3 regions of the Paenibacillus sp. FSL R7-0048 genome follow, and region 3 is predicted to be linked to each of the others. Evidence: predicted binding sites of a transcription regulator. Region 3 holds the regulator's gene; each other region holds the start of a gene.
What was found. Region 3 encodes Rex, which represses fermentation and respiration genes when NADH is low (regulators of the CRP and FNR family bind a similar motif). Its sites were predicted from a motif close to TTGTGAAATATTTCACAA; they were not measured.
Positions count from the first base shown of each region.

Region 1: the regulator Rex is predicted to act here: its motif matches at 2,721-2,738, upstream of NSQ91_RS30220 (formate/nitrite transporter family protein).
Region 2: the regulator Rex is predicted to act here: its motif matches at 1,623-1,640, upstream of pflB (formate C-acetyltransferase).

Region 1 covers NZ_JBBORF010000001.1:6,817,661-6,823,328, reverse strand. The annotation lists gene NSQ91_RS30225 (FAD-dependent oxidoreductase) at 1-704, shown strand, start outside; gene NSQ91_RS30220 (formate/nitrite transporter family protein) at 2,842-3,669, shown strand; gene NSQ91_RS30215 (MFS transporter) at 4,130-5,350, shown strand; gene NSQ91_RS30210 (GNAT family N-acetyltransferase) at 5,419-5,668, shown strand, end outside.
Region 2 covers NZ_JBBORF010000001.1:5,063,256-5,068,923, forward strand. The annotation lists gene pflB (formate C-acetyltransferase) at 1-1,530, opposite strand, end outside; gene adhE (bifunctional acetaldehyde-CoA/alcohol dehydrogenase) at 1,785-4,406, opposite strand; gene NSQ91_RS22665 (ABC transporter substrate-binding protein) at 4,815-5,668, opposite strand, start outside.
Region 3 covers NZ_JBBORF010000001.1:4,787,504-4,793,171, forward strand. The annotation lists gene NSQ91_RS21355 (AAA family ATPase) at 1-1,319, opposite strand, end outside; gene NSQ91_RS21360 (hypothetical protein) at 1,312-1,854, opposite strand; gene NSQ91_RS21365 (cell wall elongation regulator TseB-like domain-containing protein) at 2,265-2,783, opposite strand; gene NSQ91_RS21370 (amidohydrolase) at 2,956-4,257, opposite strand; gene NSQ91_RS21375 (redox-sensing transcriptional repressor Rex) at 4,244-4,897, opposite strand; gene dinG (ATP-dependent DNA helicase DinG) at 5,028-5,668, opposite strand, start outside.

The DNA.
Region 1 (5,668 bases), 2.0 Mb from region 3:
AGGTAACAAAGGTTATTACAAGCAAAGGTGAGCATGAGACAGATCTGGTCATTCTCTGCATTGGTTTCCGTCCTAATACTGAACTCTTAAAAGGTCAAGTCGATATGCTGCCTAATGGTGCCATTGTAGTCAATAACTATATGCAGACTAGCTGCCCGGATGTATATGCCGCTGGCGACAGCTGTGCGATTCATTACAACCCTACAGGCAAACACGCCTATATCCCACTGGCAACCAATGCCGTGCGGATGGGAACCTTAGTTGCACGCAACTTGGTAACAGAGACCATTCCTTATATGGGTACACAAGGGACTTCGGGCATTAAGATTTATGAAGACAATATCGCTGCAACAGGGCTTACTGAAGAAGGAGCTAAGGCTGAAGGAATGGACGTAGAAACCGCCATGATTATTGATAACTACCGTCCGGAATTTATGCCCACCTTTGAGCAGGTACAGTTAAAAGTAGTGTTTGATCGCGCCACACGCCGTATTCTCGGGGCTCAAATTATGTCCAAGATGGATCTGACGCAATCGATCAACACAGTGTCTGTATGTATTCAAAATCATATGACAATCGACCAACTAGCCTTTATCGATTTCTTCTTCCAACCGCATTACAACAAACCTTGGAACTTCCTGAATACAGTAGGTCTTCAAGCGCTGCCGACAACAGTACCAAGCAAAGAGGCTGTAACGGTTTAAAAAGGGACGTTGTTCCTGAGTGATTTATCGAAGAATAAGACAGCCTTGTAAAGCTAGAGAAGCAGTGATCCTCCTGTTACGGGAGGATCACTGCTTTTTTTTGTTAGGTGCTGAATAGCTGCTTGGGTAGATGCAATCCAATGGCTTCGGTGATGGTAGTAAGTCAAATGTGCTCGAAAGTTACGACTAGGGTCAACTGAGTCCGATCGTGCTGAGTCACCACCTTCTGCAGAAGCTTCCGGACTCAGGAGCTCTGTATAAGGTCAACTGAGTCCGATCGTGCTGAGTCATCGCCCTCCGCAGAAGCTTTCGGACTCAGAAGCCGCTAATTAGCAAATAATCGCCGTTTGAGCGTGGTTTCGGACTCCAATGCAGCTATTACATAGAATGAGTTACAACTAGTGTGTTTTTCGTGCTAATAGCGACCATGGGGTCCGATAGCGAGCTAAATTTGCTCAAAAGCTCTGTATAAGGTCATCTGAGTCCGATCGTGCTGAGTTATCGCCCTCCGCAGAAGCTTTCGGACTCAGAAGGCGCTAATTAGCAAATAATCGCCGTTTGAGCGTGGTTTCGGACTCCAATGCAGCTATTACATAGAACGAGGTACAACTAGTGTGTTTTTGGTGCCAATAGCGACTATGGGGTCCGATGGCAAGCCAAATGTACTCAAAAGTTACGAATAGGGTCAACTGAGTCCGATCGTGCTGAGTCACCGCCCTCCGCAGAATTTATCGGACTCAGAAGCCGCTAATTAGCAAATAATCGCCGTTTGAGCGTGATTTCGGACTCCAGTGCAGCTATTACATAGAATGAGGTAAAACTAGTGTGTTTTTCGTGCTAATAGCGACCATGGGGTCCGATGACAAGCCAAATGTGCTCGAAAGTTGCGATTAGGGTCAACTGAGTCCGATCATGCTGAGAAACCGCCCACCTCAGAATTTTCCGGACTCAGAAGCCGCTATTTAGCAATTAATCGCCGTTTGAGCGTGATTTCGGACTCCAGTGCAGCTATTACATAGAACGAGTTACAACTAGTGTGTTTTTGGTGCCAATAGCGACTATGGGGTCCGATAGCAAGCCAAATGTGCTCGAAAGCTACGAATAGGGTCAACTGAGTCCGATCATGCTGAGAAACCGCCCACCTCAGAATTTTCCGGACTCAGAAGCCGCTATTTAGCAATTAATCGCCGTTTGAGCGTGATTTCGGACTCCAGTGCAGCTATTACATAGAATGGGGGACAACTAGTGTGTTTTTCGTGCCAATAGCGACTATGGGGTCCGATAGCGAGCCAATTGTGCTCGAAAGTTACGATTAGGGTCAACTGGGTCCGATCGTGCTGAGTCATCGCCCCCCGCAGAAGCTTTCGGACTCAGAAGCCGCTAATTAGCAAATAATCGCCGTTTGAGCGTGGTTTCGGACTCCAGTGCAGCTATTACATAGAACGAGGTAAAACTAGTGTGTTTTTGGTGCCAATAGCGACTATGGGGTCCGATAGCAAGCCAAATGTGCTCGAAAGCTACGAATAGGGTCAACTGAGTCCGATCATGCTGAGAAACCGCCCACCTCAGAATTATCCGGACTCAGAAGCCGCTATTTAGCAATTAATCGCCGTTTGAGCGTGATTTCGGACTCCAGTGCAGCTATTACATAGAACGAGGTAAAACTAGTGTGTTTTTGGTGCTAATAGCGACTATGGGGTCCGATAGCGAGTCAAATGTGCTCGAAAGTTACAAATAAGGTTATCTGAGTCCGATGTCCGGGTGTGGGCCAAATATGCTCAAAAGCTAAGATTAGAGTCATCCGAGTCCGATAGAATGCCGATAGTGAAGTATGACTATAGTGAGGTATGACTCCAGTTAGGTATAGCTCCAGTGAGATATAGCTGCATATAGGGTCAACGGTGTCCGATAGCTGCTGCGTACGCTCAAATGTAATCCAACGAAACAAGATATGCTGGCTTAGTAGGCCAGTCGCAAACTTCTATTTGTGCACAGGTCGCAGTAAATTTGACATGTCAGTGAAAACTTTCACTTAGTTTTCTCAAAGTGATAATTATCACGTTAATGTGTTTTACGACACGCTACAATGGTCATAAAGGAACAAATTTGAAGTAAATAGATGAAGGGGATAGGAACCATGGCTTATAGCAAACCGCAGCAAATTGCCGAAGTAACTGTAGAGAACGGCATAAAAAAAGCTCATAATCCGCTAAGTACCGTACTTATTCTGGGCTTTTTGGGAGGAGCGTTTATTGCGCTCGGGTTTTTATTAGATATTCGCGTCATTGCTGGCGCACCACAGGAATGGGGTTCCATTGCTAACTTTATCGGAGCCGCAGTCTTCCCCGTTGGGCTGATCATGGTACTCCTTGCAGGTGGAGAACTGCTGACAGGGAATATGATGGCCGTGCCGCTCGCTTTTATGGCTAAGAAGATTTCTTTCTGGGAAGTTGTGAAGAATCTTTTGCTCATTACGATTAGTAATCTGGCAGGGGCATTATTTGTAGCTTATTTCTTCGGTCATGTGGTGGGTTTAACTTCAGAGGGTGTGTATTTAGAAAAATTGGTGGATATGGCTGGTCATAAAATCGATGCAGAATTCTTTCCGGCATTTGTTTCGGGTATCGGCTGTAACTGGCTCGTTGCGCTGGCCGTATGGCTCTCCTATGGAGCAGATAACTTCAGCGGCAAAATCCTTGGTATTTGGTTCCCGACGATGGCCTTTGTTGCGATAGGATTCCAGCACGTTGTAGCTAACATGTTCCTAATTCCAGCAGCTATTTTTGAAGGTTATTATTCATGGGGGCAATACTTCACTAACTTTGTTCCCGTCTGGCTCGGCAATCTAACGGGTGGAGCAATATTTGTCGCAGCTGCCTATTGGATGGCATACTTGCGTAAAGCACCTACGGCTATTCAATCCGTAGATAGCATGTCCGGCAGCAGTGTCAAAAAACACGCTTAAGCTCGTCTTATAGAGCACTCCATAGAACATTCAAGGTCTGCCTTATTGGTGGCGTTAATGTTTTAGGGGTGCTTTTTGTTATGTAGACACAAAAAAATCCGCCGTGATATATCCGCGCTCGGGGGAACGAAATCGGATCACGGCGAATTTTGAAGGGGGAGTGTTTCTAGGCTCTATTACCCCGTCTTTCTAAAAGCGAATCAGTTTCTTCTTGTTTAGTTTGCTTTACGGACGACAGCCACGGCTTTAAAATAAGAATAGATATTAGAACTAGGGAGGACTGTGGACGTGAACCCCAAGGGAGACGGGATATTTCATGCGATATGTGCGTTTTATCCTCTAGATTTCATGCGTACTTTATCACGATAAAACGTCAATGTATATGCTTGCTCATAACCCTGTTTTGGGATGATACTGGATGAATTAATGACACATATATAACAGGGGATGTACACTACTTATGAAGTTTTTACAGGCATATCCAAAAGAAGTGAAAATATTTCTAATTGCCAGCCTAATTAACGCAACAGGTAGTGCGCTGATGTGGCCGCTCGTTACGATGTATGTATTTGATGAGCTTGGACGCAGCATGTCAGATGCTGGACTGGTGATTCTTATTCAATCGGTTGGTGGGATCGTGGGTCAACTACTCGGGGGCTCACTCTATCATAAGGTAGGCGTGAACCGGCTGATTGTCGGAGCGCTCGCCATGAATGCTTTGGCACTGTTCACCTTGCCGGCAGCTAGTAACAACTGGACGTTATTTATGGTTGCAATGGGACTAGTGGGATTATTTAATTCCTTATCATTACCTGCCATTCAGGCATTTATCGGCTTTCGTTTCACGAAGCAGCGTGGTGAGCTGTTTAATGTTATTTATGTCGCCAATAATATTGGTGTAGCACTGGGGACGGCATTAAGCGGTTTTTTGGCCGATATTTCCTATATGCTAAGCTTTGTAATGAATGGTGTAACCTCGGCGGTATTTGCGGGTTTCTTTTTTATATATCTGAAGAAAATCGGTGGAGAACCTGCGCATGAGGTAATGGGGCATCAGAAGAATGAACCAGAGAAACAATCCACGTGGAAGCTAATGGGGCATACTCGTATTTATCTTTATATGGGGATCGGTTCTTTGTTCCTGCTTCTCGGTAACTCTATCTGGAATACAGGGGTATCTCCGTTCATTATTTCAGAGGGCTGGCCTAAGAAAACTTATGGTTTTCTCTGGACACTGAACGGTATTTTGATTTTTGCAGCTCAGCCATTGGTAACAATGATTAAGCGCTGGTTCGCGTCTACCTCAACGGCACAAATGACTGCAAGTGCCCTGTTTTATTTGGGTGGCTATGCGTTTCTTTTGTGGATGCCTAATTATCCTGGATTAGTGCTTGGAATGGTGCTTGCTACACTGGGAGAAATGCTGATTTCTCCAGCGATGCCATCCTTTATCTCGGATCATGCGGGGCGCAGCGCACCATTTTATTTGGGACTAAGCGGAGGGATAGGTGCAGTCGGGAGAGTCATTGGCCCTTACTTCATGGGCAGACTGTATGATAGCGGTGGTTTGGCACCGACAGCCTGGCTGGCCTGTGCGATGGCGCTGCTGTCTGTAGGATTTTTCGTCATCCATTCTTTAGTCAATCGTAAAGGCCATTCGTTAGAGCGGTCCGTAAGATAACTATACACAGTGGATTCCAACATCTGCTGTGAATTCTATAGAGGTGCAAGGCAAGGGGTGTACATCTTATGAAACAAATCAACAAGGCAAGGTTAACTATTAGACCCTCAGAGATTAAAGACGTGCGAGAACTCATTGATCTGGACCATCTGATTTGGACAGAGGACACTAGCCCGGGACCTATGTTGTGGCGCTCACAAGAGGATTTCTTGCTGAATGCTCCCCCGGGCTCTCAGCTCGTAGCGCTGCAAGATGACAAGCTATGTGGATATGTCGGGTTTGGCTGCCCTAGTAGAATGGAGAGCAACCGGCATGTGT
Region 2 (5,668 bases), 280 kb from region 3:
CATTTCGATACGTTCGTAAGAATATTTGTCATGCATATAGTGAATGATGTTCAAAGTGTTAACATAAGTCTTAGCCAACCACTCCATCATCGGTTTGAAACGTTTCATTACTTCGTCATAATCCAGATATTCAGAAGTGATCGCTGGGAATTCCGGTCCAACTTGTGCTCCGGATTTTTCATCTACACCACCATTGATAGCATACAGTAATGCTTTTGCCAGGTTGGCACGAGCACCGAAGAACTGCATTTGTTTACCGATACGCATTGGAGATACGCAGCAAGCAATCGCATAATCTTCACCCCAGTATGGACGCATTACATCGTCATTTTCATACTGAATTGCACTAGTTTCGATGGAAACCTTAGCACAATATTTTTTGAAGGCTTCAGGCAATTTTTCGGACCACAGTACAGTTAAGTTTGGTTCCGGAGCTGGACCCAAGTTGTACAGGGTGTTCAAGAAACGGAAGCTGTTCTTAGTAACACGAGTTGTTCCGTCTTCAGCCATACCACCGATGGATTCAGTTACCCATGTTGGGTCGCCGGAGAACAGATCATTATAGTCAGGTGTACGCAAGAATTTCACGATACGCAGTTTCATTACGAAATGATCGACGATTTCTTGTACTTGTTCTTCAGTCAAAGTACCTTCAGCAATATCGCGTTCTGCATAGATGTCCAGGAAAGAGGACACACGGCCCAGGGACATCGCCGCACCATTTTGCTCTTTAACTGCTGCCAGATATCCGAAGTATACCCATTGAGTAGCTTCTTTGAAGTTGGTCGCCGGTCTGGAAATATCCATACCATGAGCAGCTGCCATTTCTTTCAATTCGCCAAGTGCACGAATTTGCTCGGACAGCTCCTCACGCAAACGAATGATATCTTCAGTCATGGAATCTACTTCAAGCTCAGTTTGTTGTTGTTTTTTGTCTTTAATGAGGAAATCAATACCGTACAGAGCAATGCGGCGGTAGTCGCCGATGATGCGTCCGCGTCCGTAAGCATCAGGAAGACCTGTAATTACGCCGGATTTACGCACAGCTCTCATGTCTGGTGTATATGCATCAAATACGCCTTGGTTATGCGTTTTGCGAATGTTCGTAAACATGTCAACGATGTTTTGTGGAAGCTCGAAGCCATAAGCCTTCGTAGCATCAACCATCATCTTGATCCCGCCGAATGGCTGGATGGAACGTTTGAAAGGAGCATCAGTCTGTACGCCTACAATTTGTTCCTTGTCCTTGTCAATGTAGCCTGGAGCATGTGAAGTGATTGTGGAGACAGTATCTAGGGAAACATCCCATACGCCGCCTCTTTCTCTTTCTTCCTTGCTCAATTGGGAAATAATCTTCCACAGTTCAGTTGTGTTACTAGTAGGTCCTACGAGGAATTCTTCGTTTCCTTCATAAGGCTTAATGTTGCTTGCGATAAAGTTGTTAACGTCAACTTTTCTGGACCATTTACCTTTTGTAAAACTTCTCCAACCGGATTTCACTTCTTGTACATCTTTTTCAATCACCGACATGCTAAATCCCTCCATCTATATTTATATTATATTTGTAGAGATCGCGGGCTTGAAGGTTGATCCCGTGTCTCGTGATCCCAAGAAAAATATGGTTGTTCGAAAATTCACAATCATTGTTCCATATATGGGACCGTTGTTTATATAAACATTTTAGTTTATTTTCTATAAATAGACTGTGACAAATATCACCTTTCCGGTGATATTTGTCACTTATATCTAATCCACAACCATCCTATTATCTACTTAACCAAATATTAATTATCAAATCTTCCGTAGAAAGCATTACGATATACATCTGCAAGTTCAGATACCAGTGGCAGCTTAGGATTGGCAGTTGTACATTGATCTTCAAATGCACGGTCAGCCAAGTAATCTACATGGGATTCAAAATCCTTAGGATCAAAGCCCAATTGTTGGAAGGATTCTTCGATACCCAGTTTTTTGTTCATGTCGCGAATAGCATTGATCAGGCTAGTTACACCTTCTTCAGTTGTGCGAGCTGGCAATCCCAGAATACGGGCGATTTCTGCATAACGCTCGTCAGCTACGAAGTGTGAATATTTAGGGAACGAAGCGAACTTCGTAGGTTTCTTAGCATTGTAACGAATAACGTGTGGCATAAGGATCGCATTAGTTCGACCGTGAGCAGTGTGATATTGACCGCCCCATTTATGCGCCAAGCTGTGGTTAATACCCAGGAAAGCATTAGCAAAGGCCATACCAGCAAGTGTTGATGCGTTATGCATTTTTTCACGGGCAACTCTGTCGCCTTCAAGAGCCGATTTTTCAAGGTATTGGAATACCAATTGGATTGCTTTAATTGCCAGACCATCCGTGTAGTCACTCGCCATAACAGATACATAAGCTTCGATGGCATGTGTCAATACGTCCATACCTGTATCAGCTACAGCAGTTTTTGGCAAGCTATATACGAACTCTGGATCAATGATAGCTACGTCTGGAGTTAGCTCGTAGTCAGCCAAAGGATATTTAGTGTGTTGTTCAGTTGTTTTATCGGTAATAACTGCGAAAGATGTTACTTCCGAACCTGTACCCGAAGTAGTTGGAATCGCTACAAACTTAGCTTTGTTTCCAAGTTTAGGGAATTTGTAAACCCGTTTACGGATATCCATGAATTTTTGTTTCAGACCGTTAAAGTCAGCGTCTGGATGTTCATAGAATAACCACATTCCTTTTGCAGCATCCATTGGGGAACCACCACCAAGTGCGATGATGCAGTCCGGTTGGAATCTGTTCATCATTGCTGTACCTTTTTCAACTGTAGTTGTCGATGGATCTGGTTCAACTTCCGAGAACACTTCGATCGCTACAGGAGTTTGGCGTTGACGCAGGTAATGTTCAACTCTCTCAACATATCCAAGCTTAACCATCATTGGGTCAGTGATAATTGCGACACGTGTGATATCAGGCATTTTGGTCAGGTACTGAGTAGCGCCTTTTTCGAAATAGATCTTGTCAGGTACTTTAAACCATTGCATATTCACGGTACGACGATTCACCCTTTTCACGTTGATCAAATTAATTGCTGTAACGTTTTGCGACACGGAGTTACGACCATAAGATCCGCAGCCCAGCGTCAACGAAGGGATGTTAGTGTTATAGATATCGCCGATCGCACCATGAGTGGAAGGCGAGTTAACGAGAATACGTCCTGTTTGCAGACGGTTAGAGAACTTCATGATTACTTCTTCGTTGTTGGAGTGGATAGCCGAACTATGGCCCATACCACCAAATTCAACAACTTGTGCTGCGCGTTCAATACCTTGATCTGCGTTTTTAACTTTGTAGCAAGCAAGCACAGGACTCAATTTTTCAGCGGACAATGGATATTTAGTGCCTACACCTTCAAGTTCTGCTACCAGAATCTTAGTGCCGGCAGGAACTTGAATGCCGCACATTTCAGCAATTTTCACTGCGGATTGTCCTACGATTGCTGGGTTAACTGCACATTTATCAACGTTCATAGCGCCGCTAGTCAGTTTGGCAGCTTCTTCTTTGTTAACAAAGTAGCAGCCATTAGCGATCATTTTCTTTTTCACTTGATCGAAGATTGGTTCTTCGATAATAACAGCTTGCTCGGAAGCACAGATCATACCATTATCAAATGTTTTGGAAAGAATGATGTCCGTTACGGCTTGATCGATATCCGCGCTCTTTTCGATGAATGCAGGTACGTTACCAGGACCTACGCCAAGAGCTGGTTTACCACAGCTATAAGCTGCTTTTACCATTGCAGAACCGCCAGTTGCAAGAATAAGTGCAACGTCAGGGTTATTCATCAAAGCGTTTGTTTTGTCCATCGTTGGCATTTCAATCCATTGGATACAATTCTCAGGTGCGCCAGCTTTTACAGCCGCATCATGAAGAATTCTAGCAGCTGCTGCACTACACTCTTGCGCAGATGGGTGGAAACCGAATATAATAGGGTTCCGTGTCTTAATCGAAATCAACGCTTTAAACATCGTGGTGGATGTAGGGTTGGTTACCGGTGTGATACCCATTACAATTCCGACGGGCTCAGCAATTTTTTGGAAGCTTTCATAAGCATTGTCTTCAATAACGCCTACTGTTTTATCGTATTTAATTCCGTGCCAGATATATTCTGTCGAGAAGATGTTTTTAGTAATTTTGTCTTCGTAAACCCCGCGGCCAGTTTCTTCTACAGCCAATTTAGCGAGGTACATATGTTTGTCGAGTCCAGCCAACGCCATTGCATGAACGATTGTGTCAACTTGCTCTTGATCCAGCGCCATGAATGCCTCATGTGCTTTTTTCGCTTTATCCACCAAAGTCTGAATATACTCTTCAGCGGTAGTTTGTTTAACTTGGGCGGCGACTTCGTTCTTAACTGCCATCTCCCTCGTCCTCCTGTCAATTTTTAGGTTGTTTTTCTCTACACATTTATCTTATCACATCATTTCCACCTTGTATAGTGAAATCTTTCACAAAGTATAAAGTTTTTTTGATTTGTTTTCAAAGCGCTTTCATTCGATCATATTATAGGTTTTTTACCATTATTTACGCTTTATTATTCCTTAAATCTAAAGTTTATGTTTAAAAAGACAAGAACCGATACCCATTTTCTACCTTTCCGCTCGCAAAAATATTTTAAAAATGCAAATCTAATTTTGTTGACACTCTATTTTTCTCATGACCCTCTAAAAAATAGTCGGAAGCCATCCGTCGTGTTGATTTATAAAAATATCAATAATATAAACATAAAAAAACCGACTCCTAAAGGAGCCGGTTCTGTCCTTCCTTGCCTATTCTACTTTAATTGTATCGAAGAATTTCTCCTGCACTGTTTTTGCAGCAGCTTCAAGCTGTGTCTTGGAATCTGTTCCTTTTTTGGAGAACAGCTCTTGAATTACATTGGACATGGTTGCGTAGTAGTCCTGTGTATTGTATTGCGCTTCCGGTTTACCGTCCAGCAAGCCTAAAATATCAGGGCTGTATTGATATACATTTGTATATTTATCATACACAGCTTTTGTTTTCTTACCGAAGTCAGAATCTGAAGAATAGTAATCTAAGAGCGGCGGAATAAAGTATTTGCCATCCGTTGTACGTTGTTGCAGAACCGCATCCAGTGCTTCTAGACCTTTATCGGAGAAGTAATCAAATGTAATATAACGAAATGCCATTTCTTGCTCGTCTGGTGTTGCATTTGGATTGATTACAAGGTAGTCACCACCAAGTACCCCAGTGTGTTTTCCGCCTTTTTCCATCGCAGGCATTGGATACGTAAGTACATCTTCTGGTTTCAGACCGCCTTGATTCAACGCTTGCTCAATAACACCGTCAGATCCAGCCATTACCATTGCTGTACGACTTTGTTGGAATGCGCCTACAGCATCACCCCAGCCCAGTGCCCAGTCCTGAGGAATCGCGTTTGCTTCCCATCTAAGTTTCTTGTAGAAATCCAGCGCTTTAATCCCAGCCTCAGAATTAAAAGTAGCTACAACCTTACCGCCTTCAATCTTCTGAATTTCACCGCCAGCCTCGAACAGGAAGTTGGTCCAGTTCCAGCCTGCTTCATTCCCTTTACCCATTGGAGCAATACCGGAAATCCCTTTTTTGGTATCAGCTACACCTTTCGCGGTATTCAGCATATCAT
Region 3 (5,668 bases):
GTAACCATTTCCAGCTTGGCGATACCCAACGAAGTCAATCCGGATTTCATCATGGTTTCGACAATATTCAGGGCCTGATCAAAATCGCCACGCGAACCTGTGCTTCGTCCGCCATAATACATTTCTTCTGCAGCCGCTCCACCAAGTGCGATCATAATCTGATCTTCTAGATAATCTTTAGTGTACAGATACTGCTCTTGTTGAGGATTGTGACGTACATAACCAAGGGCTTGCCCCCGCGGAGTCAGCGTAACCTGACTGACACTTCCCGGACGGAGCAGCTCAGCCATAATGGCATGTCCCAATTCATGGATTGCCACCCGCTTTTTCTCTTCGTGGTTTGTTTCTCTGTCCGTTTTTTCCCCCATCATAACCTTGTCAATCGCCATCGACAGATGCCGCTGCTCAACCTCTGTCAATTCCTCACGCATCATATAAATTGCTGCCTCATTCATAACACTTTCGAGCTGAGCACCGGAGAAACCATAGGCTTCTTCGGAAATTTTATCGAGGTTCACATTGGCATGAAGCGGCTTATTTTTGGCATGTAATTCGAGAATCGATCTGCGGCCTTTTTTATCAGGCATGTCCACTTGAATATGACGGTCAAACCGGCCAGGACGCAGCAATGCTGAATCAAGCATTTCTTTACGGTTAGTGGCTGCTACCAGTAGAATGCGTGGTGTTTCGTTGTTATAGATCCCGTCCATCTCAGTCAACAGCTGATTCAAGGTCTGATCATATTCTCGCTGCTGTCCGCCTTCACGCTTTCCGCCAATTACGTCAATTTCATCTATGAAAATAATAGCGCTTTGCTTGTTTTCCTTAAGGGCGCGGGTACGGGCATCCTTAAACAAATCGCGGATACGGCCGGCACCGACACCTACGTACATTTCTACAAACTCACTGCCTGATGCTGCCACAAATACAGAGTTCGTATAATGTGCTGCTGCTCTAGCCATAAGGGTCTTACCTGTTCCTGGAGGGCCTGTAAGCAGAATCCCTTTCAAAGGCCGAATCCCGAATTTGCTGATTTCCTCATGCCGGATCAAAAAATCCAACGCTTCACGAAGCTCCTGTTTTGCATTGTCTTGCCCGCCAATTTCTTCAAAAGTAAGCTTTGAAGGTCCATCCTTCTTGCGTTTCTTCCCGGCACCTGCATTTACCGCAAGTCCGCCTCTTAAATGAGCAATGATAAGTAAGGCCGTGAGCATCCCAGCAGCAATTACAATCGGGAATATATTAATGCCTAGAAAAGCCATAAAAATAAACAAGACAGGAATAAATCCGATTAGAATTTCTTTAAGGTATTTAGGCATTATTCCATACCCCCAATGTCGCAGGTTTACGCGGCAAAATAATAAATTTGCTTTCTTTTCCATTACTCAAGCTTACATAGACATTATTGTCATCAATTTCTGTTGAGGCTATCACATTTTTATATTGCGGATATTGCGCTTTGAGTCCATCAAGTTCTGTGGGTATAAGTGTATATTTACGGCTCTCCATGGCTTCGGCTACAGAGAACATCGCTTTATCCCAGTATTCATCCAGCAGTTCACTGGAGTTCTGTTCTACATCAAGTTTTAGTGTACGTCCATCAATCATCGATTTTCCTTCTTGGGAGACGTACTGAACCAGTTCACGTAATTTCGTGCCTGGCTGGAGATCAAGTTTCAAAGTGACCTCATTGCGGTTAATACTGATATGAGAATTATTGACGCCCTCATATTGAGATACAATCTTCTGAAGTGGTTCCTGCATTGCAAACTGACGATACAAAAAGAAGCCACCAAACAATAGAGTAGCCGACAGTAGAGACGTTATCAGCACAGGTACAAGACGTAATTTCAAGAAACGTCCTCCTCTCAAAGATGACAAAATATAAAGCTCATTATAATAATTTATAGCTACTTGAGAGCTCATCAGAGAGACTGAAGTCTCTTATTGCTGTTCTAATTACAAGTAGTAGTATATCACAGGTGTATATACTAATTTCAAAATAAATGTGAATATATTTAAAATTTAATTTTTTAAATATTTCCATCAATACCAAATAAATTCCTCACTTTCGACAAAACCGGCCTTGATTTTTAATCAATCGGCCTATTTTCGTATGTGAATATAAGAGAATATTCGGTGATAACCACCCATTCAGTATATCACTTAGTATATCACTTTTGTACATCAAATAAATGTAAACAAGCGAACTTATAATAAGTTCGCTTGTTTACTATGCCACCCTTAATTCCCTTATGTTCAGCTTAACTTTTAGGTAAACTGTAACCTTCGCCCATTCGGGACCCATCCGAAAAGCGATAAAATTGATAATAATACCGACCGCTCTGTTTATAAAAAAGCTGCCAAGCATACTCTCCGTTATATACTCCCGGCAGCAAGCGTTCAATCGTTATGTCCGGAAGATCAGCTTTGATAATGCCGCGTATTTGGGCTTCCGAGGTTCCTTTACTTAGTTCCTCAGCAAACACTGCGTCGTCGCCTTCAGCAAATTTTCCATCTACCGTAAAGCGGACCCAGACCATAAGAGCAGTCCCGGCTTCATTTTTTCCTGTTAAAACCCAGTACACTGCATTTTCATCCCAAACCGATTTTTGTGCTTTAGTTACCTCTGTTAGACCCGCTCTGGTTTTGGCAACATCCTTAGCGATATCACGCTCGTTCCATTGATCTTTCATAATATAGGCATAGAACTGGATAAGTCCAAACCCCAGGAGCAGAATCAGAACTGACCCCAGGAGGATCCATTTTTTCCTTTTCTTCAAGGTACAGCTCCCTTTCTAGTAATATATCTTTTTTGATTATATAACACACCCGCGCGTTTATCCAAAATTTCATAATTTTCTAGCTTTCCCAGCCTTAAAAATACACAAAAGGCCGCAACTTTTGCTAAAAGCAAAAAGTCGCAGCCTATTATTTATTCGTTATTCTCCAGACTTAACGCTTCAATAAACCTTCGAAGGCTTCTTGCGCTTTACGCCGGATAGCTTCCTCATCCAGGGTTAAGCATTGTCCATGCTTGATGACCTGTTTACCATTCACCCACACATGCTCAACATCCTTAGCGCTAGCAGAGTAAACTGCATGAGACAACAGATCTGTGTGTGGCAGCAAATGCGGCTGATCGATATCAATAGCAATGAAATCTGCTTTCATCCCTACAGCAAGTCTGCCTACATTATTTAAAAAGATGGACTGCGCGCCATATTCTGTAGCCATACGCAGAGCCTCTGGAGCTGGAACAGCCGTTGGATCACCGCTGACACCCTTATGAATGAGAGCTGCAAGCCGCATCTCTTCAAACATATCCAAGTTATTGTTGCTTGCCGCGCCATCCGTGCCAAGAGACACCTTCACACCAGCTTTTAGAAGATCAGTAACCCGAGCCACTCCGCTAGCCAGCTTCAAATTACTGCCCGGATTATGAGATACACCCACATTATGGCGAGCCAAGATCTCAATCTCTTCATCATTTAAATGAACACCATGTGCAACTATCGAGGGACGTGTGAACATGCCAAGCTTCTCTAAGTGAGCTACAGGACGCAACCCGTAATCCGCCACATTTTGTTCCACTTCACGTTTCGTTTCGGACATATGCGTATGCATCGGTAAATCCAGATCATGCGCTGCCTGCACGAACTTAACCAGGAAGTCCGGAGGGCAAGTATAAGGGGCGTGCGGCGAGATCATAGTAGTAATTCTACCTTCAGCCTTTCCATGCCAGTTACGGGCAAAAGAAATTGCTTCCGCAAGCTTGTGATTCTGTACATCCTCTGGACATAACCCGATCACACCACGCATCAATACGGAACGGATACCTGATAACTCAGCTACCTCGGCTACTCGGTCCATATGATCATACATATCGAGGAAGGTCGTAGTTCCACCCTTCAGCATTTCCAATACAGATAAGGAGGTTCCCCAGTATACATCATCACCGGTGAACTTTTCCTCCATTGGCCACATCTTCTCCTGAAGCCACACTTGTAGCGCTAAATCATCTCCATATCCACGCAGCAAAGACATCGCCGCATGACCATGTGTGTTTACAAGTCCAGGCATGAACAGCAGACGGCTGCCATCAACCACTTGCACTCCAGCTTCCATCTGAGGCTCTTCTTTTCCTATGTAAGTGATTAAATCATCTTCAATAGTCATATATCCACTCAGAACCGGCTCATCCGTTCCCGGAGTCAGAAAATACCCGCCCTTAATTATCGTTTTATTGTTGTTCATGTTCGCTTTCTTCCTTTCCATCCCGCAAGTAATAAGCAAGACTTTGCAGATCAGTTGTAAAATCAGCTGCATGCACCCGGATATTCGGTGGTGTCTTCAGAATCACAGGGGCAAAGTTCAAAATCGCTTCAATCCCAGAAGAAATGAGAATATCTGCTACATTTTGAGCTTCTGAATCAGGTACGGTAATAATGGCAATGCGAATACCTTGCTCACGAATCGTGCTGCCTAGTTCATCCATCGGTTGCACAGTAAGGGAGTTGATCTTACGTCCAACCTTAGGAGCGTACGAATCAAATATAGCCGTGATTTTCATAGTATCTTTAAGATATGCATTGTAATTAGACAAGGCATGTCCGAGATTACCTGCTCCAACTAAAGCTACATTAAGCTGTTGATCCAGCTTCAGGATATGACGGATTTTCTCAATAAGATACGTTACATCATAGCCGATACCTTTTCTGCCGAAGTCACCAAAATATGCTAAATCCTTACGAATCTGTGCGGGATTAAGATCAAGCTTTTGTCCAAGTTCCTGAGAGGAAACTGTTAATATTTCGCGATTCTGGAGATCATTCAAAAAACGCAAGTACACAGGCAGTCTGCGAACAACGGCTTCTGATATTTTATCCGATTTCATATTTTTCCTCCTAAAAATAGTAATGTTCTTGTGAAAATCCATATTTAAACGTCTACCTCTCCTTATTAAGGACGGTACTGTAACACACCGCCCTTAAGGATAAGGAGGAGCTAAACTGAAGACGAGCGTTTTAAGAAGCGCCGCCATCCTCTAGCCATTCCGCTATGCGAGGGACCATTTGATCAGTAAGCATATGCTCCATTTTGGGACCAGGCAATGAATAAAGGAAATACTTCCCGTAATGAGATTCAATAACCCTTGTATCATAAACAATAACTATTCCGCGATCCTGCGCCGTGCGAACCAGTCTTCCGAATCCCTGCTTAAAACGAATAACCGCTTGAGGAACAGATAATTTCATGAACGGATTCTTCTTCTGGGCCTGCAATAACTCCGACTTCGCTTCCGCCAACGGGTGATTCGGTGGTTGAAACGGAAGTCTCACGATGGCCAGGCAAGTCAGTGCTTCACCTGGAATATCTACACCTTCCCAGAAGCTGCTCGTCCCCAGCAATACGGATGCTGCACTGTCCTGAAAGCGGCGGATCAGCTTGCTCCGGCTGCCACCTTCCACGCCTTGACCAAGCACCGTAATCTCTTGTGAGGCCAAAGCCTCTTTAAGCGGATCATATACCTGACGCAGCATTTTATAAGAAGTAAACAGAACCAGCATCCGCCCACGTGTTGTTTTAGCAGCTTCCGATAATGACTGTACGAGTGTATCGACAAATCGAGCATCGCCCACACTCCCCTTCACACTAGGAAAATCAC